DNA from 3 places in the Paenibacillus sp. FSL R7-0198 genome. Region 2 is predicted to be linked to each of the others. Evidence: predicted binding sites of a transcription regulator. Region 2 holds the regulator's gene; each other region holds the start of a gene.
The links. The regulator LexA, encoded in region 2, represses DNA repair genes until DNA is damaged. The targets are predictions, from matches to a motif close to CGAACATATGTTCG.
Positions count from the first base shown of each region.

Region 1: MKY87_RS26135 (DNA polymerase IV) is a predicted target of LexA. The motif match lies at 5,910-5,923, and genes of this name have one in related genera.
Region 3: MKY87_RS01795 (DNA polymerase IV) is a predicted target of LexA. The motif match lies at 3,435-3,448, and genes of this name have one in related genera.

Region 1 covers NZ_JBBOCB010000001.1:5,940,119-5,951,331, reverse strand. The annotation lists gene MKY87_RS26165 (DUF309 domain-containing protein) at 1-29, opposite strand, end outside; gene MKY87_RS26160 (GTP pyrophosphokinase) at 16-831, opposite strand; gene MKY87_RS26155 (quinone-dependent dihydroorotate dehydrogenase) at 966-2,063, opposite strand; gene MKY87_RS26150 (hypothetical protein) at 2,317-2,454, shown strand; gene MKY87_RS26145 (L,D-transpeptidase family protein) at 2,497-3,939, opposite strand; gene MKY87_RS26140 (ferredoxin) at 4,159-4,401, opposite strand; gene MKY87_RS26135 (DNA polymerase IV) at 4,519-5,820, opposite strand; gene cimA (citramalate synthase) at 6,352-7,971, shown strand; gene MKY87_RS26125 (TlpA disulfide reductase family protein) at 8,052-8,603, opposite strand; gene MKY87_RS26120 (Mov34/MPN/PAD-1 family protein) at 8,830-9,321, shown strand; gene MKY87_RS26115 (exonuclease domain-containing protein) at 9,307-10,044, opposite strand; gene MKY87_RS26110 (DUF294 nucleotidyltransferase-like domain-containing protein) at 10,041-11,126, opposite strand; gene MKY87_RS26105 (ammonium transporter) at 11,168-11,213, opposite strand, start outside.
Region 2 covers NZ_JBBOCB010000001.1:798,743-809,955, forward strand. The annotation lists gene MKY87_RS03285 (ABC transporter substrate-binding protein) at 1-1,240, opposite strand, end outside; gene MKY87_RS03290 (carbohydrate ABC transporter permease) at 1,297-2,169, opposite strand; gene MKY87_RS03295 (ABC transporter permease) at 2,182-3,111, opposite strand; gene MKY87_RS03300 (HAD family hydrolase) at 3,701-4,492, opposite strand; gene MKY87_RS03305 (hypothetical protein) at 4,521-5,030, opposite strand; gene MKY87_RS03310 (DUF896 domain-containing protein) at 5,156-5,365, opposite strand; gene MKY87_RS03315 (LysM peptidoglycan-binding domain-containing protein) at 5,461-5,838, opposite strand; gene lexA (transcriptional repressor LexA) at 6,145-6,771, shown strand; gene MKY87_RS03325 (aldehyde dehydrogenase) at 6,877-8,178, opposite strand; gene glnA (type I glutamate--ammonia ligase) at 8,765-10,093, opposite strand; gene MKY87_RS03335 (MerR family transcriptional regulator) at 10,223-10,636, opposite strand; gene MKY87_RS03340 (methionine gamma-lyase family protein) at 10,719-11,213, opposite strand, start outside.
Region 3 covers NZ_JBBOCB010000001.1:459,956-471,168, forward strand. The annotation lists gene MKY87_RS01785 (fructose-1,6-bisphosphatase) at 260-2,191, shown strand; gene MKY87_RS01790 (RCC1 domain-containing protein) at 2,383-3,156, shown strand; gene MKY87_RS01795 (DNA polymerase IV) at 3,521-4,738, shown strand; gene MKY87_RS01800 (YolD-like family protein) at 4,735-5,082, shown strand; gene MKY87_RS01805 (hypothetical protein) at 5,084-5,452, shown strand; gene MKY87_RS01810 (phosphate/phosphite/phosphonate ABC transporter substrate-binding protein) at 5,910-6,830, shown strand; gene phnC (phosphonate ABC transporter ATP-binding protein) at 6,861-7,628, shown strand; gene phnE (phosphonate ABC transporter, permease protein PhnE) at 7,630-8,421, shown strand; gene phnE (phosphonate ABC transporter, permease protein PhnE) at 8,418-9,257, shown strand; gene MKY87_RS01830 (tyrosine-protein phosphatase) at 9,304-10,308, shown strand; gene MKY87_RS01835 (GntR family transcriptional regulator) at 10,465-11,118, shown strand.

The DNA of each region.
Region 1 (11,213 bases), 5.1 Mb from region 2:
TCAATGTACAGTGGCTCATAGATGCTCATCCGGGTTTTCGCCCTTTCTGGCGTTGTTCAGAAGTTTCTTCACGTCATCGAGCAAGTCTTTGAGCCCTTCCATATCATGCCGTTCCCAGTAATCGTTAAATCGCTTCTGTGCTTCAATCGCTTCGCTGACAAGGTGGTAGAAGTACAATTGATGAATGATATTCAATGTTCTTGACACGATATTGGAATCATCCTCAAATGCCTTCTGCGCCTCCAAAATCTGTAGACGAATTGCAGACATCTCATTATCCAGTACAAAAGCAGCCTCAGCTGTTTTTTTCAGCCTGGCTCGCATGTCATCCGGTAAGCTCTCCCGGAATTTGTAACTCAGAGAATGTTCAATGGTAGCCCAGAAATTCATGGCAAGTGTCCGGATCTGAATCTCGGCCAATACGATCTTTTGTCCCAGAGCCGTCTGAACGGGATACTCAATAATCATATGGAAGCTGCGATAACCGCTCTCTTTGAAATTCGTAATATAATCTTTCTCAATGAGTACCGTGAGATCCTTGCGGCCTCGAATGTATTCGGCAACCCGACGGATATCATCTACGAATTGGCACATGATACGGATACCTGCAATATCCTCAATGCCTGTCTCCACGTCATCAAGCGACACATTCAGTCGTCTGGATTTCTCCAGAATACTGGATATTTTTTTGACACGACCGGTAACGAATTCAATCGGGGCATACTCTTCCCGTTTTTTCAGCTCCGCCCGCATTGTCTTAAACTTGACTTTTAATTCCTCTACCGCTTGTTCATAAGGAAGTAAAAATGTACCCCAGTCTCTACCGTCCATGCTTATGCCTCCTGTCTCTATAGCGTCCCCTGTTCTATTCCATTATACATGATGTTTGGTGGGGGGAAGAGTCCCGAACCATTTTACGCTCTTCCATGCTTCTATATTTTCAATCCGGGGATCCACATTCCTTCTTAACGATGCTCCGCACCAACCGCTTCAGAGATATGACGATAACCGTCCTTGCGCAGTAACTCACGCAGTCCGGCATGAATACGCCGATTCACCTCAGGTCCTTCGTAGATTAATGCTGTATATATTTCGACCAGACTTGCTCCGGCTTTAATTTTCTCGTATGCATCTTCACTTGTGAAAATGCCACCTGAACCGATGATCGGAAGTTTGCCTTCGGTCTGACGATAGATCTGGCGAATAATCTCCGTAGAACGCTCACGTAGAGGTTTACCGCTCAGACCGCCAGTCTCTTTTGCATGTTGGTGGGAAAGTCCTGTACGACTGATGGTTGTGTTCGTTGCAATAATGCCAGCAACACCGCTGTCTGCAATTGTGCGAACCATATATTCAAGTTCCTGATCATTCACATCCGGTGCAATCTTCACCAGAACGGATTTGGTCGCTCCGCCCGCTCGTGCATGCTGCACGTTCATCTCGTTCATAACCGCAGCGAGCAGTTCCTTCAATTCATTCCCATGTTGCAGATTACGCAAATCCGGTGTATTTGGTGAACTGATATTAACCACGAACAGATCAGCATAATCGTATAGTGCCTGAATGCACTTCGAATAGTCCAAGTGAGCTTCCTCATTAGACGTTGCCTTATTCTTGCCGATGTTAACAGCCACTGGAATACGCCGATCCTGTAGACGTGAAAGTTCTCCTGCCATGGCTTCCGCACCAAGATTGTTGAAGCCCATTCGGTTCACCAAAGCCTCATCCGGAGGCAAACGGAACAGTCGTGGTTGATCGTTACCTGGTTGTGCAAGTGGTGTCACGGTTCCCACTTCCATGAATCCAAATCCGATGGAAGAAAAGCCCGTTACGGCCTGTCCGTTTTTGTCCAGACCCGCAGCCAGACCAACAGGTGTAGGGAAATGACACCCAAACATGTCAACAGCCAGATCAGACGTTTCACGAACGCCGTACATCACACGTAGTCCGGAAGGAACCGGACGGATGCTGCCCACGCCACTAAGGCCGCCAATAATCAGATGATGGGCCTGTTCAGGGTCCATTTTGAACAACAAAGGTTTAGCAAGACTTCTGTATAACAAATCACTCACTCCGTTCTGGTCCGGTACGCCAAAAAGCCGTTGTCCGTCTTTTCATATGTAAAAAACACTCTACACACAAGTCTATCTGTTTCTTATTAAAAAGGAAAGTAGTTTGCGCATAGACAGCACAAATCGAATAATACAAAATGCTCACAAGAAATCCACCCGCCCACTGGAAATGACGAGTTGAATTCTTTACAATGAGAGCATGGTTACTCTACACCAGTTCTATTCCAATAAGGAGGAATAACTCATGGCTCCCAAACGTAAACCACCTGCATTACAGCAAAAGAAAGAAGAAGTGAATCGCAAAGCCATTGCATGGACAGCAGCCAGTGTAGGCGGCTTGATCATCATCATTGGTGCTCTTATCATTATTGCCAACATGTAGATGATTCAGGCTGAATCCATCTGATTCTACATATCCAACAGATCAATTCAGCCAGTGATACGTTTTGTTCGGATTATTCTGCTTTGGAACAAGTGTATGCTGATAACGCTGCTTTGCTTCTGGAACAAGCGTCAGATCTGGCAGTACATCTTCTCCAATGCGTACCGGAGTGCCTTGCGGAGCAAGAGCGAATAACTCTTCTACATCTCCTGTACGCATTCTCACACATCCAAGGGACTCATCCAGTCCGATACTGTCTGGCTCGTTGGTCCCGTGGATGGCATAATTTGTACTCGAGAGTTGCATACCTCTGCTTCCAAACTCACCGTTCGAGCGCCCATTCGGATTGACCACTTTATCTGTGATGATAAATGAACCCTCCGGGGTTCGATCACCGCCAAGTCCCACATCATACATACGAACAATGGTATTCCCACTAATTAATGCAAGTTTATGTTTATCCTTATCAATGACAATCTCCAGCGGTTCCTGCAAAAAAGGCTGACCTCCCAGCGTATCTGCAAAAGCGGCATTTTTGCCTTGAGACGAATTCGAAGTCGTTGAACCATTCTCTTTACCACTTGAATCGTTCTTTCCTTCCTGTGCCTTTCCTTGATGCAAAGCTAACAGCTTCGGAAACATCTCGGTCATCCCTGGCGCAGTCTCGCCCAGAATATTATTCGGAAATGGCTGGGCCATTTGCGTTACACTCTTGGGCCAAGCGTCATTTTTTTTGCGATAGGCAACGATTGCACTTGATAATGATGCAGCCGCTTCCTGCTTGGCGGTCCACGCCATAGCCATCTTTTTGATTTTCGGCGTGACTTCAGGAGGTTCACAGTTACATTGCTTGGCATCATAACTCTGTGCAGTTAATTTACCTTTTGTATTGGTTTGTACTATGTATTTCACAGGCATATTTCGCTTCCATAAAGACCAGTCATCCGAGGTTTGCATACCCAGTACAGCAGAGGTCTCTACTTTTGGGCCAGACCCGGACCAGGCAGCTGCGAGCGCAGTCTCGCCATGGTTGCCTCCACCAAATGCCGCAGCAGTAAACACATTACTTGGTGGCGCGGATGCAGTCACAGCCTGTTTATCCGCTTCTATAGGCGCTTCGATGTCATCTGTGGATTCCAGTGCTGCTGACAGTGCGTCGGCCGCTTCACGACTGAACCCCGGAGCGTCCGCAGGTGGCAGACCTGCCAGCACAAGCAGCATGAACAACGTAAGCCACATTTTGCGTCTACGTTGTTTTTTCTCTTTTTGCTCAGACATCTCCACCAGTTTCTCCTGATAGTCTACCCAGATGTCAGCAGGAGCTTTACTGCGTTCAAATGCTTCGTAAACCTCGCCCGCTTGCTGAAAACAATAATTGGCTTTGGCCTCCTGTCCTTCGCCCAAATACTCCTTTCCAAGCAAGTACCAAGCCATTTTATTGTCGGGATGTTTCTTGACATATGTTCTTAGATGAGTATTTTGCATCCGATCCTCCACTATTTCGCCTTTTTCCGTATATCCATATATATCGGCATAACATGGCGTTGAATCCATAGGACTTGAGTACCCGGTGGAAAAAAGGGTTTTCGACAATAATCGTCCTTGATCCACAGGTCATAAGATCACAGTTAAATGAAAACAAAAAAAGCACCTTCCCTTGTCGTAAAGACAAAAGAAAGTGCTCTGTGTTCATGCAAGAAATACTTAACCCTCTTTATTAAAAGGCTCATCCGCTACTTTAATTGAATCTGTAGGGCAGCCATCGCATGCATCCTGCATATCGTCAAACAAGTCGTCTGGAATAGCTTTGATACCATGGTTAGCATCGCCGTCAAAGATAACTTCTGCCAAACCTTCATCATCGTAATCGTAGATGTCAGGAGCTGTTGCTCCACAAGCGCCACATGCGATGCATGTGTCTTTTTCAACCCAAGTATATTTACTCATTTACATTCTCTCCTCCTAAAATTCGAAACGTACAGTGTTTTTATCTAGAAACATATTAATACAAAGTAAGGATAATTACAAATCATTTTGCAACCACAAGTCTCTATTATCCCTTATTTAATCAAGACTTTGCAAGTTATCTTTTTGCAGGGAAGTACCGCGCACTTTATGATTGCGAAGCAGCACGGAAGGATCATCTCCAAGCATGCCAGCGGTCACAACAGCATTCTCACCAAATTTATCACGTAACTGATCCATAATCCGAATCAGATTGTCCTTCTTGGGCTTCTGCTCATATTCGAACAAGTCCATCTGCACAGCGGATTCTTCTCTTGGAATCAGGTTTTGAAGTGTCACACCCAGCATACGGACAGGCTTGCCACTACCCCAATGCTTCTCAAATAGTTTACAGGCTTCACGGTAAATGACCGTCGCATCCTCCGTAGGAACTTCCATTAGACGTGATCGGGTGATTGTCTTCATATCCGGTGTGCGGATCGTAATCTGAATACCCTGGCTGAACATTTCGTGCTTGCGCAATCTTCTGGCTACCTGGTCACTTATATTGAGGAATACCCGATGAATCTCATTCATATCCGATACATCCGCCGGTAGAGTGGTTGTATGCCCAATGGATTTATTAGCTTCCCGTTCCGCGTGAACTGCGGAATGGTTAATGCCATTCGCAGAATTTTTGAGCCATGTTCCATTAACTCCGAATAGTTCGGTCAACATGTTCTCGTCCGACTTGGCCAATTGACCAATCGTTTCAATGCCCAGTTTTTTCAGCTTTTCAGCCGTTTTTTTGCCAATGCCAAACATCTCGTTGCATGGTCTGTGCCAAAGAATCCGGGGTACGTCCCTCATGCGTAAAATGGAGATACCGTTCGGTTTTTTCAGATCCGAAGCCATTTTCGCCAATAATTTGTTGGGTGCAATGCCAATGGAACATGGCAGCCCCAATTCATCCTTGATTCTACGCTGAATGCTCTCCGCAATCTCCATTGGATTCCCGAATTGCCTTGAACCTGTAATATCAAGATAACATTCATCAATGGATGTTGCCTCAAGTTGAGGGGTATAACTATACGCAATCTGCATGAAAGCTCTTGAATATTGACGATATAAATGAAAATCAGGACGAATCACAATGAGATCAGGGCACCTTTTCATGGCTTGGTGGACAACCATACCTGTTGAGATGCCTCGATTACGAGCGGCATATGAGCAGGTTACAATTACACCCTTTCGCAGTTCACTGCTGCCCGCAACGGCCGTTGCTTTTCCTCTATATAAATCTGGTTCCTCGGCTTCATGTACAGAGCAGTAGAAAGCATTCATATCGACATGCAGAATCACCCGTCCGGCTGTAGGGTAAAATTGATCCACATTCGCTGGAGGATTGCCGTCTGAAGACATCATGAACCCCCGCCCTTTCTTGCACACTAATTAATGAAACGAATTTCTTTCTTCTATAGTATATCAAACCCATTATGTTAATTCAGTCACGAACATTTATTTTCTGCGGGATCTGATCAGAGACCGAATAATTAACCATCCTACACTCACAAAAAATATCAAAGTGATCAGAGCAATAATCGTATTTTCCCATACAAAACTCAAAATTAACCCTCCTTTTCTTCCATATATTCCAATTAAAACTCAATAATAGATTATAACATACATCCGGATTATGATTAACATCCTTCTTTTTTCTCTAAAATCCGTTAATTGTTACATGAAACTGCGATTTCTATGTAGCATTTGGCTATAATGGTGCTATAATAATTAATTATACAAATTGACGACTTTAGGACAAATCAGCGCATTGAGTTTAACACAGTGTAGCGTTGCCGAATCGAAGGATTCGTCCACTAACGTACTTAACAGCTTTTCCCAACTTACAATCCAAACTTTTAAAAGAGCGCTTTATCTCAAAGGAGGATCTTCATGTCAAAGGCCATTTCCATCTTCGATACGACTTTACGTGACGGCACACAAGGGGAGGGTGTCAGCTTATCGGCAGACGACAAACTCAAAATTGCCAAGAAGCTTGATGACCTGGGTGTCCATTATATTGAAGGCGGAATTCCCGGCAGCAATACCAAGGACATTGAGTTTTTCAAAAGAGTCAAGGAATTAAACCTGAACGCAAAGGTTGTTGCTTTTGGCAGTACCCGCCGAAAAGGCAGTGTTGCTAGTGAAGACGCCAACCTGAAGCGCATGATCGAATCCGGTGCTCAGGCTGCAACCCTGGTCGGTAAATCATGGGACTTCCATGTGCATACCGCTTTGCAGACTACATTGGAAGAAAATTTGTCCATGATCTATGATTCCATCGCCTATCTGAAACAGAATGGAATGGAAGTGATCTTTGATGCAGAACACTTCTTTGACGGATTCAAACATAACCCGGAGTATGCTCAAGCGGTCTTGACCAAGGCCCACGAAGCTGGAGCGGACTGGCTCGTCATGTGTGATACCAACGGCGGGACGATGCCAAACGAGGTGCACGAGATCGTATCCACACTGCATAGAAGCCTGCCTCATGCACATCTCGGTATCCATACACATAATGATTGTGAACTGGCTGTGGCCAACACACTCAGCGCTGTACAAGCCGGAGCCCGTCAGGTGCAAGGAACGATGAACGGTTATGGAGAGCGTTGCGGTAACGCCAATCTCGCATCCATTATCCCGAACCTGCAACTGAAACTTGGCTATGAATGTGTTACTGAGGATTCCATGAGACAACTTACAAACGTGGCTCGTTATGTTAGCGAGATTGCCAATGTGAATATGCCGATTAATCAGCCTTATGTCGGCAATGCTGCTTTTGCTCACAAAGGTGGGATTCACGTCTCTGCCATTCTGCGGGATTCACGTACCTATGAACACATCGTGCCTGAACTGGTTGGTAACAAACAACGTGTACTGGTCTCGGAACTTGCCGGACAAAGTAACATTGTATCCAAAGCTCAGGAACTGGGGCTTGAGTTCGATCCAAGCAGTGCCAATTCACGTCAGATTATTGAGAAGATCAAAGACCTGGAGCATCAGGGTTACCAGTTCGAAGGTGCTGATGCTTCGCTTGAATTGTTAATTCGTGAAGCGAACGGTGACATGAAAGAATTGTTCACGTTTGAATCATTCAAAATGCTTGTGGAGAAAACGGCGGGCAAATCCGTTGTTTCTGAAGCTTTTGTCAAACTTAATGTAGCTGGAACAAGTGTGTATACCGCTGCTGAAGGTAACGGTCCGGTGAACGCACTCGATAACGCTCTGCGGAAAGCATTGGTGCAATACTTCCCTTCACTTGCCAATATGCATCTGTCAGACTACAAAGTACGTGTACTGGATGAGAAAGATGCCACAGCCGCCAAAGTTCGTGTATTGATCGAATCCAAAAATACGGAGAACACATGGAACACTGTCGGTGTATCCGAGAACGTAATTGAAGCAAGTTGGGAAGCTCTTGTACACAGTTTCCGCTATGCTTTGCTTCAAGAAAAATTGCAGGATGAGCCGGGCACACTCCCTATTCCTGCTCATGGGATAAGCAACCACTAATAACGCTTATTTCCCGGAAAATATAAAGAAGCCCTGCACCCATGATTCATGGATGCAAGGGCTTCTTTCTTTGCAGAAAATTAATTTGCAACTAGCTCTTTAATCTTACGTTCCAACTCTTTCTCGGGTAATATGCCCAGAACAATCTCCTGTATAACTCCTCTGGAGTCAATCAGAACATTCGTTGGAAAAGCCACCCCATTGTATTGAGCGTACACTGTCCCCTTCTCATCCAAGGGAATAGGGAATGTCAGTTGGTACTCATCCACAAAAGCTTTGGCATCTTTGAGTTTATCGTATGACGTTACATTAACCCCATACATGTCAAGCTTATCCTTGTATTTCGCAGCCATTCTGTTCAGCTCTGGAGCTTCCTGCTTACACGGCTCACACCAGGATGCCCAGAAACTGACGAACGTAGCCTTATCTTTGGCACCGCCCACACTGTACGTTTTCCCATCCATTGCTGTCAGAGAAAAAGCAGGCGCCAGAAGACCCGCACGTGGTCCCGTCTCTGTAGGCATCGGTTCTTCCTGCTTAAAGACGGCTGCAATGCCGTCACCCGCATTCTGGGCCAGTGCAATACCAACCAGCAAGACAACACCAAGGAGTATGTATATGTTTCGTTTCATAACCCGCCACCCTTTTATATAATTAGCATATTGAAACTGAAACCGTAATTTCTGCACATGCTAAATGTTTATCACGCTCTATCACAGTTGACCAGAACATGATTGCCAAATGTTCTCTTTATTATTGTACCCTTTTCCTTTAAAATTTTACAATCCGCATTACAGAAAATAAAATGAAAAAGGACTCCTGCCTAAGCAGGAGCCAAAGAGAGAGGGGTGAATACAAATGGCAGCACTTCACGGGCAGCAAAACGTCTTCTACATCCCTTCTTCCGTAGAGCAAGAGATGTCAAAGCACATGTTCATTTCGCTGCCGCAAGAAGCCTGCGGGGTTATGCTGGGTGAAACCGCAGCGGGCGGTATACGAATCAGTCGGTTTCAGCCCATTCGTAACGTAGCACCTGACCCGCTGCACCATTTTACTCTGGATGATGCCGAATGGATTCGGTGCGTATTCTCCGAGCCTAAGCTCATTGGTATCTTCCATTCTCATCCGCAGACCAGGCCTTTTCCTTCCTTAGAGGACTTGCAAGCTCTTCCGGCCTTTGCCGGTTTGCTTCAGATGTACCTCATCGGCTCACCCGACCTAACAAGTGGGTCGCGATCTCATATGCATCTGAACGGTTATCTGATTGAACCCTCGAAGGAATCGCAGGATCAGGCACACCGCGTTGTGCCTTCATACAATCTGCTTCCCGTTCCGTTATGCGTGACTTAGCTGGGTATACAAATCACCCAAGGTCTCCACATTTTTACGCATCATGTCCTCCAGATAACAGGACCATAACTGTGCAGTCATTTTGGAATCTTCCAGTGCATGGTGACGCCCATAGATCGGGATGCCTCTGGATTCCAGCAATTCATCCAGACCATACCCCGGCCTGCTCGGTTCAAGCCAGCGGGCCAACATCATCGTATCAATTAAACGATGTGTCAGTCTTACCTTTGAAGTCCGCCACAGAGCTGCATTCAGAAAAGCACGGTCATGCGCACTTGCGTGTGCAATCAGAACATTTCCACCTACAAAAGACATGAAATCATGCAGCCCTTCCAGCAAAGTTGGTGCGTCCAGCGTCATCTCCTGCGTAATACCTGTAAGTTCAGTAATATGTTCCGGAACCGCAGTCTTGGACTGCACCACCGTATAGAACTGCTCCCCTTCCAGTACCGCACCACCATGTATACGGACCGCACCAAATGAGATAATCTCATCCCCATGCTGGGGCGAAAAACCCGTCGTTTCCAGATCAAATACAACTGCGTCCAGCTCATTTAGAGGCGTATGCAGAACCTCAGGTCTGCGCTGTTCTCTCATCATAGAGCGGATAAACGCCATGTGTTGCGCCGTAGGGGCTCCCATAATGGAAGCGATGGCGGAAGGAACCCCTCCCTGACGCAGCGAATTCCAGAATCCTGTATTGCCCCTTGCCGGCTCTCTCATGGACGTCTCCTTTCTGCAAAACGCAACTGTCTTTGCAAAGCACGATGCACTCGTCGTACCAACCCGAGCGTATCCCTGAGCTCATAATGAATCTGCTTTTGTTTCATCTGTTTCTCATCCAGGAATCCACTGCTATGTTGCAAATCCCCTTGGATGACAACCGGTGTACTTCTCCGAAACTTTAGAGCGGCTATGAACGCCCGCTGGCATGCATCCAGTAATGTAAACGGAACAGCTTCAAGTGTTGTCAGTCTCTCCATTCTTTTTAACGTAGATGACTCCTTGATCCCATGTTGCAAAGCCAAATAACGGGCACTATTCACCAGCGGAATGTACAAACCATACTTGACATCAAATCCACCTGCATGTTCACCAAATCGTTCTGTGACCACACGTCCAAGTACATTCAATGTAGCTTTATGTTTAACCGTATTGCGAAGAACTGCATCCGAAAGTTCAGGAACCAGTCTGAACTGTTCATAAAAACTCGTGATCCATTCCTCTGCCAGACTTTGCTCACCTGCAACAAAACGCATGTCTGAAGCAATAATCAGATTACGAACAGGCTCCCAATTCAGGTCCGAGCTCCACTCTGCTAATTGTTGCTTCCATGACGCCAACGTTTTTCTCCACAATGGCTCTGAACACATGACTTTGCCTTCGCACTTGGCGTAACCAAGCCCTTCCAACATATCCGTCATTCGCTGTCCGAGCTGAGCAAAATATTCCTCTTTACCTTCATGCGGAGTATCGCTAATGATCATGCCATTATCCTGATCACTCCATAACGTTGCTTCTTCCCTGCCGGAACTGCCAAATACGATAAAGGCATAGGGGACGGGAGGTTGGCCGAAGCCTTCCTCAACCATCCCCTGAATGCATAACTCTACTGCTTTCCGTGCAATCCGGTCATGCAGTTCATTTACCGTTTGGTACCACTCGATCGGCGACAAGGAAGCGGACAACAATTCCTGGAGCTCGTTCTGTAATATCACACGTGCCTGACGCAGTTCTTGAGAAGACACCGCACCATCGATTCCCTGATAAGACCAGGAATAGTTTGTATACGAGATGGGTTCCATCATGTCCAGCCTCCTTGAAGCATGATTCAGCATCATTCACCTCAGGAGCTGAACGTACCACCATTGGATTTAGAATCTACATTTTTC
Region 2 (11,213 bases):
CGTCTTCTACCAATTTACGTTTTCCGCCCTCTTTGGTAAATGTTTCGCCTTCAACGCCCCATTTGGCAAACTCTTGACCCTCATCGCTGTAGTATAACCAATCAATAAATTGCATAATAGCTTTGAAGTTTTCGCTTTTTTGAATTTTCCCGGAGATCATAACACCGTTTTCAAGTCTGGAGCCGGACATTAATTGCCCTTTTGGTCCACCAGGTACTGTAATCTTTGCAACTGAGTATTTACCTTCTCCCAGCGTTTTGTTCATATCATTTCGGTGCAGCACCACCGTTTGGGAATTACCATTAATCATGAATGATTTGCCGGATACAAATTTCTGTACAGCCTGATCATCATCCTGTGTAAAGCTCTCCTTGTCGAGCAGCCCTTCGGATACCAACTTGTTAAAATACGTTAGCATCTCTTTATATTCTGGTGTTGTAGCCGTGTACACAAATTCATCCTGATCTTCCTTATACGTCAATCCGTTACCAAAACCCCATCCAGCCTTGGTACCAAAGCCAGTAGCAGCGATGTTCAACGTACTATTAAATTGGAATCGGTCCGAAAACGGAATGGAATCCGGGTAAATCTCTTTTAGTTTTTTGGCTGCATCATACAATTCGTCCCATGTGGTTGGAATCGAGATGTTATTTTCTTCAAAAACATCCGTTCTTACGAGTAGTGTGTAATCTGGCCATACTTCTTCATGCAGACCCGGGAGTACATAGTACTTCCCATCTTCCTGTCGAAGTCCTTCAAGTTCATCTTCCAAACCCCATTTTTCCACTTTATCCTTGAAGTTCGGCATCAAATCGATATAATCGCTAATTGGCAAAATCGCACCGGAGGACACAAATGCAGACTCTTCACCAGGGTACGTTTTAGGAATAACCAGAGGTGCATCACCGGAGCTAATCAACAGAGATCTCTTCTGAGGGTAATCACTCATCGGTACAATCGTTGGCTCAAGCGTAACACCCGTCAGTTCGGTAATTTTATTAAAAAGTAACCAGTCTTTTTTATACGGATAACTAGGTTGATCACTATATAGTATGGAGAGATTAAATGGCTCAGTCGCCTTGAATGTATCCCCTACATTGTACGTCTCCATCGCTGCCTTGGTTTGAACTTCTGTGACGTCACCTCCAGCTCCGGTACCGCTGCTACATGCTGCCAGAACAACGGTCATCATTGATGCCAACACCATTTTACCAACAAACTTACGTGGCTTTTGATTCATTTAGGTTATCCCCCTGAATTTGGTTTAGGTTGACTTTGCCATAGAACTGCTACGTATTACTGTTTAACAGACCCTAACATGATACCGGTTACAAAGTATCTTTGGACAAATGGATAGATGGTGAGTATCGGCAAGATGGTTAATACCATCGTTACTGACTTAATATTGGCAGCAATCTGTGTCAGGTTATCAGCTGAGGTTGCACCGGCAGACGCCCCGCTTGTCGCTCCTGCAATCATATTGCGCAAATAAATGGTGACCGGGAACAGTTCTTTTTTGTCCAAATACAGAAAGGCTGGGAACCAGGAATTCCAATGACCTACTGCGTAGAACAGCACCATGGTTGCCATAACTGCTTTACTAAGCGGCAATATAATGCGTAACAAAATCCCGTATGTGTTCAAACCGTCAATGGAGGCAGCTTCCTCCAGTTCTTCAGGCATATTTTCAAAAAATGACTTCATGATCAGCATGTTGTATATGCTAATTGCGCCAGGAACAACAAGTGCCCACATGGTGTTGTTGAACCCAAGGGAATTAATCAACACATAGTTTGGAATCAATCCACCACTGAAGAACATGGTGAATACGGCAAACATCGTCAGAAACTTGCGACCCATCAACCTCTTTTTGGATAGGGCATATGCGAAAATGGTCGTCATGAACATTGAGATTAACGTACCTACTACAGTGTAGATAATCGTATTTTTATAATTCGTCCAGAACATGCTGTCACGTGAGATGGTTTTGTATGTCTCCACATTGAATCCTCTTGGGAACAAACTAACCTTACCCGAATTAATATAGGACTCACTGCTGAAGGATTGTGCCACGACATTTAAAAATGGATAGAGCGTTATAAATACCACGAACAGTAGAAAGATAACATTGAATACTTTAAATACCTTGTAAGATCTGGATTCCTGCATGATGCTCCTCCTTTACCATAAGCTTCTTTGTGTCAGTCTGCGTGAGATGGCATTTACGGAGAACACCAGAATCAGACCGATCAGCGATTCGAACAAGCCAATTGCGGTAGCATAACTGAAGTTACTGGATTCCAGTCCGACCCGATACAGGTAAGTGGAGATCACATCAGATGTCTCGTAGATCAGCGGATTGTACAAGAGTAAGATTTTTTCAAATCCAACAGCCAGGAAATTACCCATGTTCAAAATCAATAACGTCACAATCGTGGGCAAGATCCCTGGTATCGTTACATGAATCGTTTGCTTCCATCGATTGGCACCATCAATACGCGCAGCTTCATACAAAGAATCATCAATGGTTGTCAGTGCAGCCAGATACAGAATCGCTCCCCAACCCATACCCTGCCATACCTCAGAAGTGATATAGATTGTTCTGAACCACTCAGCCCGCTGCATAAAAGGAATATTATCTCCGGTGAAGAAAGCCACCAGTCCATTAATGGAACCATTCACTGCTGTCAGCTGCAGGATCATACCCGCAACGATAACGATGGACAGAAAATGAGGCAGATAAGACGCGGTTTGTACAAACTTTTTGAATCGTTTACTCTTCACTTCGTTAAGCATCAAGGCAAAAATGATTGGAACCGGGAATGTAAAGAGCAACGCAAGTCCGCCTAACATCAGCGTATTACCAAATACTCTCCAGAAGGTAGGGTCCTCAATGAACATTTTGAAGTATCTTAATCCAACCCACGTTTCTCCAAATATACTTCCCCCTGGAACAAAACGTCTGAACGCAATCACATTACCTATCATCGGCCCATATTTAAAGATAAGTAGATAGATGATGGGAAGGATTAATAGTGAATACAACTGCCAGTCTTTGCGGAACAATGTTGCTGCCGTTCGTAATCTGCTCTCTTTACGTAAAGATGTCATGGTTAACGTTGTTTTAGCGGTTTCCGACTCCATGTGTTTTCACTCCGATCCAGGACTTGATAAGTAAGAGTAATTCATGTACAACTCCCATCGTTTCTCCTCTTGTAGAAGACAACCAATCCTTCAACTTCACCCCCACTACGAAATAGACAATTACCAAATGTAAGCGATATCAATTTGATGTATTATGTAGAATCACACAATCCAAGGTGCTTCACATCATTAATTAGCACTTACTAAGTGGTGTGATCTCCAAATCAAAAGAAGCTTTTTCAAAATATTAAGCGCTTACAATCAATATAAAATAATTAGCAATAACTCCCTGCTTCCATTTTAATGAAGTAAGTCAAAAAGAAATTCCTTTAGGACAATCTAAATACTAGTCATACTAGTATGTTAGTTATATTCTAATCCAGCTTCCCCCTAATTTCAATAACTTTTAGTAAAAAAAATGGAGATCTCTTTTAACAAGGTAATTCAGTCAACAAGCTCAAATAAAAAAACATTGGTAACTTCAAGAACGACATCATCGTTCATTGAAGCTTCCAATGTTTCAGGGTGCTGAGGAAAGATGTTATAGCTGATCTGCTTAGAAATTAGCAATAAGCTGATTTAATTCCGATAAATGCGTTATTTCATGGTCTGGCGCATACGTTTCATTGTTGGTCTTATGCTCACGGTTAATCCATACGGATTGGATACCAGATGATAAAGCACCACGAATATCAGTCGTTAACTTGTCTCCAACCATCATGCTCTCTTCGGGTTTAACACCCAGTTTATTCAAAGCATGTTCAAATATCGACGGATCTGGTTTTCCTTTTCCGAAGTTACCCGAGATAATAATCTCATCAAAGAAAGGAGTCAATTCAGGTACACCATCCAACTTCTCTTGTTGCAAAGCAGGACAACCGTTCGTTAACAACAAAAGTTTGTACTTTCCTTGTAACTGGCGCAAGGTATCCATCGTTTCTTCGTATACATGTGGTCTGGATCTCCGTTCTACTCCAAACTGTGCGGCCAGTTGTTCAGCAAGATCTTCCCGATCTATACCCAACTTCAACAAGCCACGACGCCAGGATTCTTTACGGTAAACTGGAGCAAGCTGTTCCAACTGACGGAACTCAGGTTGATCCCCACCAGTAAAGTTAGCCCAAAGGCCTTCAAACGGATTGATTCCAATCATTTTGGTAAAAGGAAAGGTTTCATATGATTCATACAGTCCACGTGCCTCATTACGAACAGCTTCTTCAAGTTCTTCTGGTTTGACCCCAGTCTCTTTCGCTGCGATTAGACAAGTCTCATGAAAAGCTTCTCGAACACTACGCTCATCCCATAATAAAGTATCATCTAGGTCGAACAAAATCGCTTTTAATGCCATTCCGATCATCTACCCCTTTATGCAATAATTACTTTTCGACGGTTTCCACGGTGATCTGGTGTGCTTTTGCAAACTTCAGCAAACGTTCTGCAATCGCATCTGTATCGTAACGGTTCAATAACTTGGTAAACACCCATCTTTTCCCGCGACTGTTATGTTCGATAACAACTGTACCTGGTTCAATTCTGAATTTGACAATATCGTCAACCCCGATTGAACGTTCACGATTACCCTTCGTCGTTATAATCCGATTACTGCTAATCTTGATGTATGGACGACGAAGCATGAAGATGACTGCCAAAAATACATAAAGCAGCATGGTCACCCAGTCCCAAGTTGTCATTGGAGCTTGCACAAGGAACGTGCTCATAAACAGATACAAAAAGGCGAGACCAATCAAAAATATTGGGAACAACAAACTGCGTCCCTTAAAGACTTCTTCACCTGGTGTACCTGTGATTGGTTGACCACTTTTTTTGCGTTGCTGATTTAACTGCTTGGAATTTTTCTTAACCGTTCTCTCGAACGAACGCGACATGAGAATCCCCCTTATGTGTCTTTGTATCGGCTTACATAATTGCAAACCAACATTTCCCCCTATAAATTGCACACTCAAAATAACAGGAAGAAACCTAAATATCATAATGATATCATTAGGTTTCGTTAGTGTTTGAGTTTGCCTTGGTGGCCTTTGTCATTCTCATCATCAACAATCTCAATGGTATCCAGTTGTTGTCTGAAATTGCTGCGAATATTACTCAAATAAATCTCTCTTAGCTCGGCACGTTCAGCAAGTTCTTCCTCCGACAATCCAGTGGACTTTTGCTTACGAGCCAATTCGTTAATGCGTGCTACCAGACTATCTATATCCAAGCTTGTCCCCTCCAAAAATACAAAGTCATATTAACTTTGCCATGATAAAGGCAGCTTGTCAAGCTGACACGCGTTAACACTCATTGATGTGCATTTTATTCTGCAAATTGCGGTAGAGCTAGTACTTGTCCCACTTGGATGGAAGTTGTATGAAGTTGATTCACTTTCTTAATTGCTTCTATATAAATACGTGTATCCATATTCGTCGGTTTATGTTCCAAAGAAATACTCCATAATGTTTCCCCTTGTGAAACGGCTATCTTTCCTCCAGGTAGAACATCATTCTCATTGCCAGCAAATACAGTTAAAACAGTGCTGCATCCAATAAATATAATCAAAGAAGTAATGGCTACCTTTAACATCCATGAAGAAATCTTGAAACGTGCTAAAACCTTCTTGTAGTTCCCTATGTTAGACTTCACCAGTTCCGAATTCATTGGTTCATAAATGCTTTGATAAGTAGAATATCTCATTAAATACCCGCCTCCAAACGTTTGTTCCTATCTGTTGAAATCAATATAACACGAACACTTGTTTTGTTCAATATATTTTTAGAACAATTGTTCGCTTCTTTTTTGAAGGAGAAATATCTTAATGAAGTTCTTTTGCAAAGCATTTGCAAAGTATTTGCAGTATTATGCTCTGCCTTTTGGACAAATTCGGTTCTAAAAGTTAAAAAATACTGATTTAATGCCATTTTATTTAGAACTTATGTTTGTACGAACGGAGGTTCTATGTTATAATTTTCCCAAACGTTACTAAAATGGGGTTGATACGGTATGTCGAAGATATCCAGCAGGCAGCAGGCTATTCTGGAGTTTATACGAAATGAAGTCCGGTTGAAGGGGTATCCTCCTTCCGTACGGGAAATTGGTGAAGCTGTTGGACTGGCTTCCAGCTCAACAGTACATGGACATTTGGATCGTTTGGAGAAAAAAGGTTTGATCCGACGCGACCCTACCAAGCCAAGAGCCATTGAGCTTTTGAGCCAGGAAGAATCTGAGCATTCTCATCAATTTGCTCATAGCGTTGCACGTATTCCTGTCGTTGGTAAGGTTACAGCCGGGGTTCCAATCACTGCAACCGAGAACATTGAAGACTATTTCCCTCTTCCGACACATTATGTAGGCGAACAGAAAGTGTTTATGCTTTCGGTAGTCGGAGATAGTATGGTGGAAGCTGGAATCGTTAACGGAGATTACGTTATTGTCCGTCAACAGCAAACTGCTGATAACGGTGATATCGTTGTTGCAATGACTGAAGACGATGAAGCTACAGTGAAAACGTTCTATAAAGAGAAAGATCACATTCGCCTTCAACCGGAGAATGCGACCTTCGAACCTTTACGTTTGAAACACGTTAGTATTCTGGGTAAAGTCATTGGCCTTTTCCGAGATATTCATTAATATTTAACATGAGCAACAAAACTAGATGTAATGAAATACGAAAGAGGTTGTCCTGATGAACAGGACAACCTCTTTTTTTCATGTTTATGTTATTTTAGCGGCTCATTATTCACTGCGTTTCAGAACACTCTTGTGATGCGAGAACACATCAAAGCTCTGTTGCCCGTGATATGAGCCCATACCGCTCTCTCCTACACCACCAAACGGGAGATAGTGTGATGTCATATGCGAAAGTGTGTCATTAATACATCCCCCACCGAAGGATACTTGATTCAGAACCTGATCTTGCAGTTGCTCATCCTGTGTGAAGAGATATAACGCCAATGGTTTTGGCCGACGAACAATCTCATCCAGCATAGTGTTCAAGTCACTGTACGTAAATACAGGAAGAATCGGACCGAAGATCTCTTCTTGCATTACAGCTGATTCCCAGTTCACATCTCCAAGTACAGTTGGCTCAATCAGCAACTGCTCACGTACAGATCGTCCACCTATCAGCGTTTTGCCATCTGTGAGGAATTTCGATAACCGATCAAAGTTACGAGCATTGACAATATGCGGGAAATCAGTGTTCTGTAACACATCATCTCCAAATTTATCTTTGATCTTTGCGCCAATCAGATTGATCAATTCATCATGAACTTGTTCATGCACAAGCAAGTAATCCGGAGCAACGCAGGTTTGCCCTGCATTCAGGAACTTACCACGAACAATACGCTGAGCCACCAGCTTCAGATCTGCATCACTATGGACAATAGCAGGACTTTTACCGCCCAACTCAAGAGTTACAGGAGTCAAGTGCTCCGCAGCTGCCTTCATAACAATGCGACCAACACCTGTGCTTCCTGTGAAGAAAATATAATCAAACTTCTCTTTCAACAATGCTGTGCTGGCCTCGACTTCCCCTTCCATAACGGCGATATACTCCTGAGGGAAGATCTCCTGAATCAGATCATACGTTAGACGAGATACGGCTGGTGTTAATTCAGAAGGCTTGATAACTGCACAGTTACCGGCTGCAATTGCTCCAATCAGTGGACCGAAGGCCAATTGGAAAGGATAGTTCCAAGGTGCAATAATAAGCGCCACTCCGTATGGTTCAGGGTAAATGGTGCTCACCCCATCCGGCATAGCCGGATTGGTTGGGACTTGTTTAGGTGAAGCCCATTCCTGCAGGTGTTCTAATGCAAAATCCAGTTCACCCAAAACAATACGAATCTCTGAACCGTAAGCTTCCGCCTCTGATTTGTTCAAATCTGCCCGAAGTGCATCTTGAATCCGTTGCTGATACTTTTCAATTCCTTTTCTAAGCTGTTGAAGCGCATTAATCCGATACTCGATATTTTTAGTTTGTCCTGTATAAAAAAATGTACGTTGTTCTGTCACTAGTTGTTTTGCTTGATCCATATTAACATCTCCAATTAATTATTTAAAATTAAATTGCTCAAAATTTAATTAAAGTATACCTCTTCTATATGAAACTTTCAACATACAAATGAAACATCCATTTGTATATATTGGACGATGGTTGGAATTTTGAAAGAATGAATGATAGTACTTGCTACTATGTCGTGGCTATTAGAATTTCTAAGGAGGCTTGATTTAGATCTTTTGCCTCCGCCAGTTTGATGCACTGTAGAAAGAATTTTATTTTCAGTTTCTTTTTCATAGGTTACTAGATAAATGATGAAAATGATCTTGCTTTATTACTAACATGAAGTGTTAAAGTTCATAGAGAGTTTAGTTACCATACAAAAAAACTCCTCTTTCAATGATGAGAAGAGAGTTTTACGATTATCTATCGGTAAACGAATGTATTTTGTTAGTTATATGTAAGCTTGGTTACAGACGGAAATATTATGTGGGATGATGAAGAATAATTCAGGGGACATTTGGGGGATTTTGTGGGCACTTTGATTTTTCTTTAAATATATAGGTACTTGCCCACAAAAAGAAAAACCCCTCAGCGCTAGAGCGCCAAGGGATTGAGCTATTAGTACAACGTAATATATTGATCGCGTTCCCATTGGTGGACTTGTGTTCTATACATATCCCACTCAATTTCTTTCAGCTCATAGAAATGAGCCAAGGCGTGGTCGCCGAGAGCGTCACAGATGACTTCGCTGCGGATCAATTCATTCAATGCTTCTTTCAGGTCAGCTGGCAAGCTAGGAATGCCTTCTTCCACACGCTCTTCTTCTGACATGATATAGATGTTACGGTCAATTGGAGCTGGTAAGGAAAGCTCACGTTTGATTCCGTCCAGACCTGCTTTCAACAGAACAGACAAAGCCAGGTAAGGGTTAGCAGCCGGATCCGGGTTACGAACCTCAACACGTGTACTCAGACCACGGGAAGCTGGAATACGAATCATTGGGCTACGGTTACTAGCAGACCATGCTACATAACAAGGCGCTTCATAACCTGGTACAAGACGTTTGTATGAGTTCACAGTTGGGTTAGTAATTGCTGCAAACGCACGTGCGTGCTTCAGAGTTCCAGCCATGAAGTGACGAGCAGTTTTGCTCAGACCCAACTCGTCCGACTCATCAACAAATGCGTTCTCATTGCCTTTGAACAAGGATTGGTTACAGTGCATACCGGATCCGTTCATACCAAACAGCGGTTTCGGCATGAATGTAGCATGTAAACCATGCTGACGTGCAATCGTTTTAACAACGAGTTTGAACGTTTGGATCTGGTCAGCTGCTTTCAGAGCATCAGCATATTTAAAGTCGATCTCATGCTGACCTGGAGCTACCTCATGGTGAGAAGCTTCGATCTCAAAGCCCATTTCTTCAAGTGTGATAACGATGTCACGACGACAGTTTTCACCAAGATCCGTAGGCGCAAGGTCGAAATAACCACCTTGGTCATTCAGTTCGTTAGTTGGGTTTCCTTTTTCGTCTGTTTTGAACAAGAAGAACTCGGGTTCAGGACCAACGTTAAAGGAAGTGAATCCCATATCTTGGGCTTCCTGCAGGTTTCGTTTCAAGATGCCACGTGGATCTCCTGGGAACGGATTACCATCCGGAAGATATACGTCGCAAATCAGACGTGCAACACGGTTCTCTGCAACCCATGGGAAAATAAGCCAAGAATCTAGATCTGGATAGAGGTACATGTCGGACTCTTCAATACGTACATAACCTTCAATGGAAGATCCATCGAACATCATTTTGTTATCCAGAGCCTTAGTCAACTGACTCACAGGAATCTCAACATTTTTGATAGCTCCAAGCAAATCAGTAAATTGCAATCGAATGAATCGTACGTTTTCTTCTTTCGAAATGCGGAGAATGTCTTCTTTTGTATAACTCACTATAACCTCTCCCTTTCTTATCTGCGTATTTGGCTTGCCTGTTATATTTGTACATTAGAAAGTTCCACGGGTCAAGGAGTCTCACACCAAAAGTGCATGTTTTCCCCTCACTCGCCAAGTTATGCGAATTTAGTTTTTATTAAAGAATCGGGAAAGCTCTCCCTGAATGAGAGATACTTGTCCTGGTCTCTTACCTGATACAAGCTGCTGCTTCAGCAAGCGGTGCAACTGCGTATCGGACAGCTCTCTGCGTTTAACTTCAGTATCTGGCGTGATCACTGTAGCTTCCTCGGATTCTTTTGAAACAGGATTCATCACTTGTTTGATGCCCGCGATGTTAACTCCTTTTTCAATCAAAGCCTTGATCTCTAGCAATCTCTCTACGTCATTAAAAGAGAATAACCGTTGATTACCTGACGTTCTCGCAGGAACGATCAAGCTGTGCTGCTCATAGTAACGAATCTGACGTGCAGATAGATCCGTAAGTTTCATTACAATACCAATTGGGAATAAGGCCATATTTCTGCGGATTTCATCACCCATGTTCATCAACCTTCCAGTCATCTATTCTTCACCCTATTGTACATTTAGTTATTACCAAGTGTCAATGACGTGTTAGATAAACTCACAATAATTTACGATCTTTCATAGTCTGTAACGCCATCAAAACGCCATATTTGACATGAGAGTACGTTAATCCGCCTTGCATATACCCGATATACGGCTCCCGAATAGGCGCGTCGGCTGATAATTCCAGACTTCCACCCTGAATGAACGTACCTGCCGCCATAATGACAGGGTGCTCATAACCAGGCATATCCCACGGTTCAGGAACCACATGGCTATCCACAGCTGCTGCACGCTGAATTCCCTGCACGAAGGCGATCAGATGCTCGGCAGAGCTAAACTTAACAGCCTGGATCAGATCTGTGCGAGCTTCATTCCAGGCGGGTTTGGTTACAAATCCGGATTCAGCAAACATCGCAGCAGCAAACGCACTTCCTTTGATAGCTTGTCCTACAATTGTCGGTGCCATGTAAAGTCCTTGGTAGATGCCACGTGTTGTCCCCAGCATTGCTCCAACCTCTCCCCCAATTCCAGGGGCTGTTAGACGATAAGC
Region 3 (11,213 bases), 340 kb from region 2:
TTAAAAAATGTCGAGGGACAAAGACATGATCCCATTGAAAGTCGCTATTTTAGCGGCTTTTTTATTTTTACAAACATTGTTTCGTTCAAAATCCATTCAATGAAATTTGTTCATATATGATTAACTGGAGTATGATGGGGGAAGGCGATGCTGATAATTACCATATAATCAATGCCAAGTATAGAGTAATTTTATGTAGGTCTAAAGCTTTTGGACCCGGCTATACAACACCATACTTCCTTGAAGGGGGACATCTGTTTTGGATGAGCAGTTTCTAGATTTATTGGCCGAGAAATATGATACGGAAGAAAAAATCATAACAGAGATCATCAACCTTGAAGCGATCTCCAATCTCCCGAAGGGAACCGAGCATTTTGTCAGTGATTTGCATGGGGAGTTCCAGGCTTTTCAGCATGTACTAAGAAACGGTTCGGGTACCGTCAAAGAGAAAATCAAAGAATTATTCCGGAAGGTTTGGACGGATCAAGAAATCAATGATTTTGCGGCGTTGGTTTATTACCCGGAAGAAAAAATACAGCTGGTTATAGGGGAACTGAGCAATAAACAGGCTTTGAACCAGTGGTATAGACTAACGATTGAACACATGCTTAAGCTTATTTCTTATGCCTCTTCCAAGTATACACGCTCAAAATTGCGTAAAGCTCTGCCGGAGCAATATGTATATATTGTAGAAGAGCTTTTATACAAGACGGATTCGACCAACAATAAGGATCCTTATTACGAGGAAATATATCGGCAAATTATATCCTTGGGCCAGGCGGACAATCTCATTATCGGCCTTGCTTATACGACTCAACGCCTGGTGGTTGACCATCTTCATGTGGTTGGAGATATCTATGACCGGGGGCCGTACCCCGATAAAATTATGGATACACTGATCAACTACCATTCTGTAGACATTCAGTGGGGTAACCATGATGTCCTCTGGATCGGAGCCTACGCGGGTTCTCTGGCCTGCCTTGCGAATATTATTCGGATCTGCGCCAGATACGACAATCTGGATATCATCGAAGATGTATACGGAATCAATCTGCGCCCACTGCTAAACCTGGCGGAGAAATACTATGAGGACAATCCATCTTTCAGACCTAAGCTACAGGCTGGTCATAACCTAACGGAGCAGGAAATTCTGCAGATCACGAAAATTCACCAAGCCATTGCCATGATTCAGTTTAAACTTGAAATCCCGATTATCAAGAGACGCCCATACTTTAATATGTCTGAAAGACTTTTGCTGGAGCAGATTGATTACGACAAAAATGAAATCAACATCTGCGGTAAAACATACCTGCTGGAAAACACCTGTTTTGCAACCATAAATCCGCAGAAGCCTGAACAATTGCTGGAGGAAGAACGCCAGGTGATGGAAAAGCTGCTGTTTTCCGTTCAGCATTCCGAAAAGATGGCCAGACATATGAATTTTCTTATGAAAAAGGGTAGCCTTTATTTAAAATACAACGGGAATTTGTTAATCCACGGCTGTATTCCTTTGGATGAAGAAGGAAATATGGAAGAAATGCAGATTGAAGACAAGACATATGCCGGCCGTCAATTGCTTGATGTTTTTGAGGATTATTTACGTTACGCCTTTGCACATCCGGAAGAGACAGAAGATCTGGCGACGGATATGGTATGGTACATCTGGACAGGGGAATGTTCCTCGCTCTTTGGAAAGAGAGAAATGACCACTTTTGAACGGTACTTTATCCAAGATAAAGAAGCACATAAGGAGAGAAAGAACCCTTACTACCATTTACGTGAAAATGAAGAGATCACTCGAAAAATTTTGCAGGAGTTTGATTTGAATCCAGATCATGGACATGTCATTAACGGTCATACGCCAGTCAAAGAAAGTCGTGGAGAGAGCCCTGTTAAAGCAAACGGAAAAATGATCGTGATTGATGGCGGTTTTTCCAAAGCCTATCAGTCCACAACGGGCATTGCCGGATATACCTTGCTGTACAATTCTTTTGGCATGCAGCTCGTCGCCCATCAGAAATTTAATTCAAAAGAAGATGTGTTATGTAACGGAACAGACGTGTTATCTCTAAAAAGATTGGTGGACAAAGAACTGGAGCGGAAGCTGGTGAGGGAAACCAATGTCGGGGAGAAGCTGCTGCGGAAAATCTCAAACTTGAAGGATCTATTAGAATATCGCTACATGAAATGAAACGATTGCTAAAAATACACACCTTGATCAACCGTTTGAGTGCATTTGAAGTAAACGCTCGTATTGGGCAGGGAAGTAAGAATCCCCTGCCTGTGCGAGCCTTTCTTTTGTTAAAGTGCGATTTAACAACAAACTTTATGACTTACAGTTGAACTAAACGAGGATTTTCAATTGGCGGAGAGGAGGAAGATATGGGCTACAATTCACGGAAGGAAGCAGTGTTTGAGACGAAACGGTTCCGTAACTGTACCATAGCGGCCGGTCGTCGTCATACCGTTGCTCTTAAATCTGACGGAACAGTAATAGCTGTGGGTGATAATAAATATGGTCAATGTAAGGTAAGCGATTGGGGCGATATCGTCGCAGTTGCAGCGGGTAATGTTCATATGGCTACGAATACCGGTAATGCCCATACCGTTGGTCTTAAATCTGATGGGACTGTAACAGCTATAGGTTGGAATAAGCATGACCAATGTAATGTAAGCGAATGGCGCGATATTGTAACCGTTTCGGCAGGTTGGTGCCATACGGTTGGGGTTAAATCAGATGGCACCGTGGTTGCGGTGGGGCGAAATAATGAAGGGGAATGCAACGTGAGCAGCTGGCATGATATTTTATCGGTCACGACGGGTGACTGGCATACAGTCGGTCTAAAAATAGACGGAACGGTAACAGCCGTTGGTAACAATAAGTATAACCAATGTAGCGTAAACGACTGGGGCGACATATTAGCTGTTTCGGCGGGGTATCTGCATACTGTTGGGCTTAGATGGGATGGCACGGTAGTCGCTGTGGGTAGAAATAATGAAGGTGAATGCGACGTAAGCGGTTGGCGCGATATTGTAGCAGTTGCAGCGGGGAGTTATCATACCGTTGGTCTTAAGTCTGACGGGACGATGGTTGCTGTGGGTGATAATGATTATGGACAATGTGATGTAAGTGGATGGAGTAGCATCCAACAATAAAATACTAAGAAAGCAGCAGCTGATGTCGACTGCTTTTATTATTTTTCTCGGGACAAGAACATGGTCCAATTAAAGTCGCTAATTTAGCGGCTTTTTGTGTATTGGCTTTTAAATAGCATCCTTAATTACATATTCAAGTATTTTCGCATTTAAGTCAGGAGAATGAAAACTGTGGTTACAGGTGGGAGTTCAACTAATGGAGAAGCTGGTGTGTCTTAGTATGATTTGAATCCATCACTTCGTCGTATGCCTAATATAAATATTTACCTCTTGCATAAAGAACGTACGTTCGGTTTATAATATACAAACATACGTTCTTAAATGTACAGGAGTGATTTCAGTGTTGACTAAGCAACGAACCATTATGCTCATTGATATGCAGAGCTTTTATGCTTCAGTTGAAAAGGCAAAAATGCCTCAATACAAAAATAGACCATTAGCTGTCGCTGGAGACCCCGCAAGACGTTCTGGAATTATTCTTGCCGCTTGTCCACTAGCCAAAGCGAAGGGTGTATCTACCGCGGAACCACTTTGGCAGTCTCTTCAGAAGTGCCCTGAACTGATCATTGTGAGACCACACATGCAAGAATACATCGAAGTATCCACTCAAATCATGTCCATTATTGAGGAGTTCACCGATCTGGTCGAACCGTACAGTATAGACGAATTATTCGCTGATTTTACAGGGTCCATGCATCTATTCGGTAATGATCCAGTCGATTTGGCCAAGCAAATTCAAGACAAAATCTATAATGAAACAGGCGTTTACGCGAGAGCTGGCATTGGTGAAAACAAAATCATCAGTAAATTGTGCTGCGATATGATCGCTAAAAAAGCAGAGGGGGGCATTTTCCATCTAAAGAAAGAGGAGTTACACCTCCATATTGGAGATAAGCCCATCCGTGATATGTGGGGAATTGGCTCAAGAATGGAAAAACATCTGTGGAAGATGGGCATCCGAACCATTAGAGACCTGGCGAATACGCCTCTTTCCAAATTAAGAAGTAAGTGGGGTGTTAATGGAGAAGTCATCTGGCGAGTTGCAAATGGACTCGACAATTCACCGGTAACCGTCAACACACACAGTACACAAAAGGATATCGGAAACGGAATGACCCTGCCTAGAGATTTCATAGAGGCTTGGGAGATCGAAGTAGTTATCCTCGATATCTGTACAGAAGTGTGCAGAAGAGCCCGTAAAAAGGGACTGATGGGTAGCGTCATATCCGTAAGTGTGTCTGGAGCGGATTTTGACCACCCCACTGGTTTTCACAGACAGGTTAAACTGTCTGATCCTACAAACATAACCGTTGATGTATGCAAGATAGCCAAACGCATATTTCATCAACACTGGGATGGGCAACCTGTGCGCCGTGTAGGCGTATCCCTGTCTCAATTATCCAACGCGGATACATATCAACTATCTTTTTTTGATGATCAAGAGCAGAAACGGGCCATTGATCAGGTGATGGACGACATTAAGGATCGATTTGGCGACATTGCCATTCTACGAGCGAGCTCCATTACGGCTGCGGGTCAAGCGATCGATCGAGCATCTAAAATTGGGGGGCATTATAAATGAGCAAAAAACTGGAGGCCAATGGATTATGGGAATCGAGCCGCATGATGCTTCCACAACATAAAGAACGAATTATACAGCATCGTACTCAAATTCATTATCAAGCGAAACCACTGATCCATGAAGATGAGTGGGAGATTATTACTCAGAATATAGATATGTCGCTCAATTATACATTGCAAGCTACCTTTGAAATATTTACTGAGTCAGGCAATCGGTATATACATGGGATCGTCACTTCAGTCAGTACCTTTGGAAAGAAAATCAAAATTGAAATGGAGAATGGATTTGAATGGGTCGATTTTGATCAATTGGTCGCTGTAAAACTTGAAGAAGGAGGCGTGTAAAGTGCGACAGACTTTCGAGGAACTTTCACTCGTGAAGAGGGTGGTAGAGCTCCCTTATCTTTTAGGTGCTCTGGAGGTAGATAAGCATAAAATATACGCTTCAAACTTTAAGATGAAATCTGTGTATGTTGACTACTTGGACGGTACCCAAAAGAAAATTGCTTTAGAAATGTACAAATCGAAACAAAGGCTAAAGGAACATCATATTAAAATCATAGATGAAGTGAGATCCGAACTGAGTTTAACGGTAGATTATTCGGTGAGAGGTTACATTCATAAAATGACATTATTATGGAGCAAAGTGAAAGTGGATGTAACCTTAATGCTAACCGAACATATGAACGTTGATATTACTGAATTGCCCACATGAACATGGAGTTCAAGCAGAATAAGGTATATAACCACATCCGGTGGATATAATGCATTTAAAACCATTGTTTTCTTCTCCCAAATGGGTAAACCGACCTTTGAAGTTGAAGGGTCGGTATTTTTTGTCTCTATGTCATAGAAAATATATGTTGAGTTTCTGAAAAGTCTGTAGATGAAAATAAAGAATAAAATAAATAAAAATCTGTCGGCGAAGAGCAAGAACATATTCCCTTTGAAGTCGCTATATTAGCGGCTTTTTTGTTTATCGATACAAGTTTCGTGTCCCGAGCCAAGGAGAAAAACTTGTACCGATTGCCGAAACTGACAAAACATAGTCCGATAAATGTTTTACAAATTCGGTGATTCACCAAATCACTCTTCTTACATTCAACTTGTATCCTACTTGTGTACCAGATAATCCGGTATGGAAGCAACCAAATTTCAGGAGGGTATACATTGTGAAAAATAGTAAACGTAACGGTTATCAAAGCTTGATCCTCTCGCTTGTATTTATGCTTGTCATCCTGTCTGGATGCGGGGCATCAGCAAGTTCAAGTTCCAGTGAAGGCGGAATGCCAGAAGTAATCCGAATCGGTATTATGCCAAGCGAAGAGGGCGAGATGAACCGTTCTCAGGAACAGCTTGCAAAAGACATTACTGAAGCAACCGGCATTCCTGCGGAAATTTTTGTAGCAGAAGATTATAACATGGTTATCGAAGCCCTGCGTGCAGGCAAAATTGAAGTTGGACTGATCGGGCCGTTTGGTTACATCATCGCTACGGAAAGAGCCAATGCCCAACTGCTTGTCCGTTCCGAAAGTGATCAACAATCGAATACGGTAATCCTTGTCCGTAACGACTCCCCATATCAAAGTGTAGAAGACCTTAAAGGAAAAGACTTTTTGTTTGCCGATCCGGCATCAACATCAGGCAATCTGTACCCACGTGCCACATTAATGAAAGAACTTGGTCTTTCCAATAAGGAACTGGATTCCTTTTTCGGCAGTGTAGCGTTCTCCGGTGGACATGACAAATCACTGCTTGCACTGGCAAACGGTAATGCAGATGGGATTGGGACGTCAAGTCTCATGGTGCCGATGATGGCAGAATCAGGACTTATTAAAGAGGAAGATTTCCGCGTGATTGCCGAATCCGATCCGATCGTCGGTGGAGCTCCACTGCTTTATCGTCAAGATTTGCCAGAGGAATTGGTTACACAGCTACGTGATCTTATGCTGGATTACGATACGAAAAATCCTAAATTCCTGGAAAGTGTCGGCGCAGCCCGTTTTGTAGAAGGCAGTGACAGTGACTTTGATCCAATCCGGGAAGTCGCCAAAGCACTGGATATGTCCCCTGAGGAACTGCTGAAGAAGTAGAATTCAAACTTGAGAGAAGGAGGAATTAAAATGACACTTTTACAGGTGGAAGGGTTGTCCAAGGTATATCCTGACGGAACAAAAGCACTTGATAACTTAAACCTAACAATTAATGCTGGAGAATTCGTTGTTGTCATTGGACCGAGCGGAGCCGGGAAAAGCACATTGCTGCGCAGCCTGAACCGAATGATCGAGCCGACAAACGGAAAGATTCAGTTTAAAGGCAATGAAACTATGGGCATCAAGGGTAAAAAGCTCCGTGAACTTCGCCGCCATATGGGCATGATCTTTCAGGGATATAACCTGGTCACCCGTGTGTCCGTTCTTAATAACGTGCTGCATGGACGATTAGGCTACATGAATCCGCTGAAAGGGGCACTGGGTCTTTACTCAAAAGCAGATACAGAAGCCGCCAAGCTTATGCTTCATCGTGTTGGTTTACATGAGCAGATGTATAAGAGGGCAGATGAACTCAGTGGAGGTCAGCAGCAGAGAGTGGGTATTGCACGTGCACTTTCTCAAAAGCCGGACCTGATATTAGCAGATGAACCCATAGCCAGTCTCGACCCTGCTTCCTCTGAGACGATTATGCATTATTTATATACGATCTGCAAAGAGGAAGGCATTGCCTGCCTGTGCAATCTGCATCAGGTAGATATCGCGAAGAAATACGCAACCCGTATCATCGGTATCCATAAAGGGTCCAAGGTGTTTGACGGGACACCGGATGAACTGACGGAAGATATGATCCGTCTCATTTACAACCAGACCAATCCCAAAGTGAAGGAGACAGCCTGACATGAATGCGGCTCAGTTACAATCTGCCCGAAAAATGAAACGTACACAGACGATATTGTTTTTTATCGTGCTGTTGGCTCTCATTATCTGGTCTTCCATCGGCGCAGAGTTTTCATTTGGAGCTTTGTTGGCAGGGGTAGGAGAGAGCTTCCGATTTATCTTTTTTGATTTTCTTCCACCTGATTTATCTTCACTTTCCCAACTCATTGAACCTGCCATGCAGACCCTTTATATGAGTGTGGTGGCGATGGTCATCGGGTCGGTTGTAGCAGGGATGTTATCCTTTTTAGCCGCGGCCACGACAAGCCCTCACCCTTACCTTCAGGTATTTGTTCGTGCGGCTACATCGCTGTTTCGTAACATTCCGGTAATTATCTGGACGATTCTGCTTGTTGCAGCGTTTGGACTGGGGGCTGTAGTCGGTACGATGTCGCTGATCCTGATCTCAATTGGTATGTTAACTCGTTCCTTTGCCGAGGTGCTTGAAGAAATTGACATGGGACAGGTAGAAGCGGTTCGAGCTGCTGGCGGGAGTTATTTACAAGTGTTGTCCCAAGCCGTGTTTCCACAATTCTTACCCGGGTTTATCGGTTGGAGCCTGTACAACTTCGAAATCAACGTACGCGCTTCTACAATTGTAGGGATGGTTGGAGGCGGTGGTCTCGGATTTATTTTGCAATCCAAATTGAAGTTGTTTCAGTACCAGGAAGCCAGCATGGCCGTGTTGCTTGTGCTCGTTATCGTTCTTGTTGTGGAAATGATCACCAATCGCGTAAGGGAGCGAATCATATGAGTATGCGAATGAACGAAGCGAAGCCATCTTTTACGCTGTATACTTCCATACCAGAGCCACCCAAGCCAAAAAGAAACAAGCTGTTCGTGATCGGTCTGCCGCTTATTGCTGTGCTTTTTGTGTTCAGTCTCGTTCAGCTGCAGTTCGACTATTCTAAGATGGCCCAAGGCTTTACGAAACTCGGCGGTTACATGGGAACCATGTTTCCACCTGATTTCTCGGCCTGGCGCCATGTCCTGCTCGCTGCTGTAGAATCATTGCAAGTTGCCATTCTTGGATCGGTGCTGGGTATCGTCGTAGCGTTCTTTCTCTCCTTTTTGGCTGCAAGCAATTTGACGCCTCATCGGTTCGTCGCTTGGATCATTCGAAGCGCCGCTTCCTTGCTTCGTGCGATTCCCACAATCGTGTGGGCCCTTATCTTTATCGTATCTGTTGGTCTTGGACCGCTTCCCGGAGTGCTTGCGATTGCTGTCTCTGCCGCAGGCATGCTTGTCAAAGTATTTGCCCAGTCACTGGAGGAAATCGACAAGGGGGTACTCGAAGCGATGCAGTCTACGGGTGCCAGCTGGCTGCAGATTGTCATGCAAGGTATTTTGCCTACCGTGAAGACAGCCTTTATTGCCTGGTGCGTGCTGCAGCTGGAAGGCGGTATTGCCGAATCCACTATTCTCGGTGCGGTTGGCGCGGGAGGTATTGGATATGAGATGACTCATGCCATGAAATCCTATAACTTTGCGGCTGCTTTGTTTGTCGGATTGGTCGTTTTCGTCATGGTATTCAGCGTGGAGTTCGTGGCAAACCGATACAAAATGAAGCTAAAAACACGTCAAAACTAATTCATTCATATTCATAACAATGAATATCACTTGAGGAGGAATATCAATGTCAACATCTAATTCACTTTTGAAACAAGGCCCTCAGGTACAGGCTAGGTATAGCGATAATAACGGGATTACGTTAGCCTGGAATATGGAAGAGAACATAGAGGCGGAGGCAGTTTACCACTCTGTTCTACCGGAATTGATTGAATCCAACAGCACACTGCTTGATGTACAAATCGACCCGGCAGGAGCAGTATTTACGAGAACGGTGTCTCCAGGCCGAAACTATTATCATGTGAAGTTCACGAATGGGTCGATATCAACCATTAACGATCGCATGATTTACACCGATGGAGTAATTAATTTCCGTGATATGGGCGGTTATCTCACAGAAGATGGTCGTACGACTCGATGGGGAATGCTGCTGCGGTCTGCTGATCTGCATGAGCTTAGTGAGCAGGACCTGCATACGGCCACTGCGCTCGGTATTGACTGGATATGTGATCTGCGCAGTGATTTTGAAGTAGCTAGCCGTCCAAGCCCAGCCATTGGCCATGCGATCAACACGAATATTCCCTTTATGGCGGAAGCAAGTCCTGAGGAAATGCAGAAGATCGGACATGATCTGCATGCAGGCTACAAAGCGATGATCTTAAATACGGACAAATGTGCACTTATCCTAAATGAACTATTAAAAGAAGAGCGGGACACCTCCTTGTTCCACTGTGCAGCCGGGAAAGACCGGACCGGAGTCGTATGTGCAGTGATCCTTCTCACCTTAGGTGTGCCGCGAGATGTAGTTATTGAAGACTACGAACTGACGAATCTCGCGGTAGACGGACTCATGCAGCGCTTCCTCTCCGGAAGCAACAAGGATTATCAAAAATACATGGATCAAATGCCTGAATTTAAGGGAGTGATTCCGGAAATGATGAAAGCGGCCTTTATCCAAACGGCACTTGAAGCAATCGAAGAGAACTACGGTTCTTTTGATCAGTATCTTAATGAGGGACTAGGCATTAGTGCCGAGCAAAGGACAGCTCTTCAAAACAAATATCTGGTTTAAACAAATGGAGTCCAGAAACTGGGATACAGTGTTGGACTCCTTCTTGTCTTAGACTGGTTGCGTAACTTCTCCTAAGACTGGTAATATAGGATGAAATGTGTAGATCTCATTAAAATTCAAATGAAGTCCTCATCAATGAGAGAAAGGGATTATGATATGAACAAAATATCGCTTGTCGATACAGCATACATGATGCTTCGTGAGCGAATGGTTTGCGGTGAATTAATGCCCGAAACCCTGCTTTCAGAGAACGAATTGGCGGAGGAGTATCAGATGAGCCGTACACCAATCCGTCATGCCATTGCTCGCCTTGAATCAGAAGGTTATGTGACTTCTCTCAAAAATCGTGGTGTATTGGTCAAGGATGTAGGGGGTAAGGAATTTCTTGATCTGATTGAACAGATTCAATCCATGCTTTTTTACTCTTTCGAAATGATGAAAAATCCGAACCGAGAGATCTACTTAAATCTTGAATCACTTGCAGCTCATGTTGAGGTCCAGCGGACCGCCGAGAAAAGGAATGACTATGCCTTATACACCGAACATCATTTTCTTTTCATGCGGGAGATCGTTGAATCCTTGAACAATGGTGTAATGCTGAACACATTTGACTCCTTTCGGGATAAACTTTACATGTATTCCATCGTCCGCTTCAAGCGAACTCCGCATATCAAACACTACAGTGCGATTGGAATTAATCGGGATACGCTGCACGCTTTATCCAGAAATGATTATAAGGCAGCTCAAGAGGTTGTGTTATCCCTCATTCCTATAACCAGAGAACGCATGCTTGTTACAGGGCAATTTTAATTTTGAAGTTAGTGGGTTGAGTGCTAACGTCAATTATGATGAACCAAAAAGCGGCTGCCTTAACGGGCAGCTTATTTTGTAGGGGCGGACGGTAT